DNA from 2 places in the Comamonas sp. C11 genome. Region 1 is predicted to be linked to the other one. Evidence: predicted binding sites of a transcription regulator. Region 1 holds the regulator's gene; the other holds the start of a gene.
What was found. The regulator HrcA, encoded in region 1, represses chaperone genes, less so after heat shock. The targets are predictions, from matches to a motif close to TTAGCACTCNNNNNNNNNGAGTGCTAA.
Positions count from the first base shown of each region.

Region 2: a site for HrcA is predicted at 1,220-1,246, ahead of groES (co-chaperone GroES). Genes of this name have one in related genera too.

Region 1 is NZ_CP101743.1:1,074,186-1,076,383, reverse strand. Features, by position in the region: gene NOX35_RS04940 (CHASE2 and HATPase_c domain-containing protein) at 1-370, shown strand, start outside; tRNA gene NOX35_RS04935 (tRNA-Arg) at 424-500, opposite strand; tRNA gene NOX35_RS04930 (tRNA-Ile) at 617-693, opposite strand; gene hrcA (heat-inducible transcriptional repressor HrcA) at 746-1,753, opposite strand; gene NOX35_RS04920 (NAD kinase) at 1,783-2,198, shown strand, end outside.
Region 2 is NZ_CP101743.1:881,766-883,963, forward strand. Features, by position in the region: gene groL (chaperonin GroEL) at 1-750, opposite strand, end outside; gene groES (co-chaperone GroES) at 845-1,135, opposite strand; gene NOX35_RS03990 (chemotaxis protein CheW) at 1,397-2,198, shown strand, end outside.

The sequences.
Region 1 (2,198 bases):
GGATGCCGAAGCCTGCGTACATGGCGATCCCGGTCTGCTGCACCGCGCCGTCATCAACCTGCTGAGCAATGCCATCAAATACGGCAAGCCACAGACTGGGGATGGCGGTGCCCAAGTGGAAGTCGCTGTTGTCGAGCAAGACAGCCAATGGGGCATCGCCGTGCGCGATCACGGCTCCGGCATGGACGAAGCATCGCTGGCCAGACTCAGCCAGCCGTTCGAGCGCCTGCAGCAACACCAGCGCATGGATGGCGTGGGCCTGGGCCTGGCCTTCACGCGTACCGTGGCACAGCGCCATGGCGGCAGTCTGCAGATAAGCAGCCAGCTGGGCCAAGGCAGCAGCTTCACCTTGCTGATACCCAAGGCCTGAGCCAAGAAACGAAAAAGCCTCAGAACTTTTCAGTTCTGAGGCTTGACGTTTTGTGGTGCGGCTGGCAGGAATCGAACCCACGACCCCTTGGTTCGTAGCCAAGTACTCTATCCAGCTGAGCTACAGCCGCAACAGGGTTGTATTCTAGCAGTGCAAAAACGGCTCTCGGACGAAATCGGCAACTTTTTCGCGCTCAGGCAAAGAAAAAGCCTGCCATCGATACAGACGGCAGGCTTTCATGCAGCTTGGTAGGGCGTGGCGGACTTGAACCGACGACCAAAGGATTATGAGTCCTCTGCTCTAACCAACTGAGCTAACGCCCCAACACTGACAACAGCCGTGGCTGCCACCAGAAAAACTTCGCCATTGTAGGGCCTAACGCTTGTGACTCAGAGCATTGCTCACCAGTTTGGACGTGATATCGACAATCTGGATCATCTTGTCGTAGTGCATGCGTGTGGGGCCAATCACCCCCAGAGTGCCTACCACCTTGCCGTCAAGCTCATAGGGAGCGCTTACTACAGACAAATCTTCAAACGGTACGGTCTGGCTCTCGCCGCCGATATAGATGCGCACGCCATCGGCCTGATTGGAGAAGTCCAGCAACCTAAGGATTTGCGTTTTCTGCTCGAACAGGTCGAAAGCACGACGCAGATTGCCCATATCGCTGGAAAAATCGCTCACGGACAGCAGATTGCGCTCACCGGCGATCACCACGTCCTCGCGATCATGGTTGCTCATGACCTCAGTGCCTACATTCACCGCCGCCTGCATGAGGCTGGCAACCTGGCCCCGCAATTGCTCCACCTCGGTTTGCAGCCGCGTGCGCACCTCCTCCATTGCCAGACCGGCGTAATGGTGATTGAGGAAATTCGAGGCTTCTATCAGTTGCGAGGACTCGTAGTCCACATCTGTGAAGATCACGCGGTTTTGCACATCGCCTTCGGGCGAGACGATGATGACCAGAAAGCGCCGCTCCGACAGGCGCACGAACTCGATATGCTTGAAGACGGAGCTGCGACGCGGCACCATGACCACACCCACGAACTGGGAGAGGTTGGACAGCAGATTGGCCGCATTGGCAATCACCTTCTGCGGCTGTTCAGGCATCAGGCCGGGCGTTACAAGATCGCAGCGGTCCACCGTCAGCATGGTGTCGACAAACAGGCGGTATCCCCTGGCTGTCGGCACGCGGCCTGCCGATGTGTGAGGGCTGATGATCAGACCCATCTCTTCCAGGTCGGCCATCACATTGCGTATGGTGGCAGGCGACAATTCAAGCCCGGATGCACGTGAAAGAGTGCGCGAGCCGACTGGTTGACCGTCAGCGATGTAACGCTCGATCAGCGCTTTGAGCAATAACTTGGCACGTTCGTCGAGCATGATTTCATTTTAATGATGTAATTTCCCAGATGACATCCACGTTCCACCATATTGCCCTGATCGGCAAGTACCACACACCCGCAGCAGGCGTTCCGTCCGATGCAGCCAGCGCAGCACTGCAACGGATTGCCGGTTATGTGCGCAGCATGGGTTGTGAGGTGATTCTGGATACCCAGTCCGCCATCTACGCGGGCCTGCCCGATTACCCGAGCATGGACGTGGACGGCCTGGGCAGGCATTGCGACCTCGGCCTGGTCGTGGGCGGAGACGGCACCATGCTGGGCGTGTGCCGCCATCTGGCGCGCTATGGCACACCGCTGGTCGGCATCAACCAGGGCCGCCTGGGGTTTGTCACCGATATCGCCCTGGATGAATTCGAAGCCTCCATCACGCCCATATTGCAGGGCGAGTACGAGGAAGACGAACGCACCCTGATGAATGCTCG
Region 2 (2,198 bases), 190 kb from region 1:
AATGATCAGCAGGGGACGGCCGGCCTTGGCAACAGCTTCCAGCGTGGGCAGCAGGTCGCGGATGTTGCTGATCTTCTTGTCGAACAGCAGCACGAAGGGGTTGTCCAGAATTGCAGCTTGCTTTTCGGGGTTGTTGATGAAGTAGGGCGACAGGTAGCCGCGGTCGAACTGCATGCCTTCGACGACATCCAGTTCGTTGGCCAGGCTCTTGCCTTCTTCAACCGTGATCACGCCTTCCTTGCCGACCTTGTCCATGGCTTGAGCGATGATCTCGCCCACGTCGGAGTCGGAGTTGGCGGAGATCGTGCCCACTTGAGCGATTTCCTTGGAAGTGGTGGTGGCCTTGGATTGCTTCTTCAGCTCTTCCACCAGGGCGGCGACAGCCTTGTCGATGCCGCGCTTCAGGTCCATGGGGTTCAGGCCGGCGGCCACGTACTTGGAGCCTTCGCGCACGATGGCTTGGGCCAGCACGGTAGCGGTGGTCGTGCCGTCACCAGCGATGTCGTTGGTCTTGGAGGCCACTTCCTTCACGAGCTGGGCGCCCATGTTCTGCAGCTTGTCCTTGAGTTCGATTTCCTTGGCCACGGACACGCCGTCCTTGGTCACGGTGGGGGCGCCGAAGGAGCGCTCCAGCACCACGTTGCGACCCTTGGGGCCCAGGGTAACCTTGACTGCGTTAGCCAGGATGTTCACGCCTTCAACCATGCGTGCACGTGCTTCACCGCCGAAAACTACGTCTTTTGCTGCCATTTTTGGCTCCTAAAGAATGGGGTTCAAATGTTCTGCCGGCGCTTATCGATCAGTCGCCAGCAGTTGTATGAATAGGGGATGTGTTCGGGAAGGATTACTTCTCGACGACTGCGAACAGGTCGTCTTCCTTCATGACCAGCAGCTCGTCGCCGTGGATCTTCACGGTTTGGCCAGAGTACTTGCCGAACAGAACGCGGTCGCCGACCTTCACGTTCAGAGCGATCAGTTCGCCCTTGTCGTTGCGCTTGCCGGGACCCACAGCCAGCACTTCGCCTTGGTCAGGCTTCTCGGTGGCAGCATCAGGGAGCACGATGCCCGAGGCTGTCTTGGTTTCGTTTTCGAGGCGCTTGACGATCACGCGATCGTGCAGGGGACGCAGGTTCATACCAACTCCTAAATACATCAACAAAGTTGAAACAAGACTTGCCAGCCATCCTGGCCGACATTCGGAATATCTAGGGTCAAGCTGTTAGCACTCAACCCTATCGAGTGCTAATAATAAGGCAATTTCCTGAGCTTTCAAGACCTCTCCCCAGCCGATCAGAGGGCAAATTGGTCAAGGAGCAGGGTTTGTTCTGAGTCATATGTAACGTGTTTTTACAAATAGGCCTGGCTTTTGCTCTGCCAAAACATGCCTCCAGAAACCATGACTGCCCCGGCGCAGCGCGCCCAAGACCTGCTGCAGACAGATGTCTTCATTCCCCATATGCGCCAGGTCGGGCGCTGCGAGAGTTCGCTCGGGGAGCTGAATCTGATGTGGCGGCTCATAGAGTCCTCCGCCAAGATGAATTGCCCACAGGAAGCGCAGGCCTTGCTGCCCATGATGGCCGCCACGCGTGGCGGCTTCGAGCGCCTGGAGCAGGACCTGGTGCAGTCCATGGTGATGCAGGCTGTGACGGGGGTGACGGCGGGGCTGGCCAGTCAGGCACAGCATCTGATCGATACCCTGGTGCGCAATCTCTACGAGCGCACGGCCGACGTGGGGTTTCTGGCGACCGACGCCATGCTGTGCCAGTTCATGGCCGCAGCGGATGGCGACGGGGCGGCCATCACCCAGCGTCTGCGTGCCTACCGCAGCAAGTACACGGTCTACACGGACATTCTGCTGCTGGATGCCGAAGGCCAGGTGCGAGCGAGTGCGCGCGAGAGGAGTCAGGCCACAGATCAGCCATGCCGGGATGCATTGATTGCCCGCGCTCTGCAAAGCCCGGGTTTTGTGCAGAGTTTCGGCGCCACCGACCTGCTGCCGGGGCATGGCAGCGCGTTGATCTATGCGCATCGCATGCTGCACGCCGGCAACCGCCAGCCTATTGGCGTGCTGTGCCTGTGTTTTGACTTTGATGGCGAGATGCAAGGTATCTGGAGCAGCCGGGACCGGATAGACGGTAGCGGCGTGCCCGACGCTCAGACCAGCATCGCCCTGTTGCTCGATGATCAGGGACTGGTGC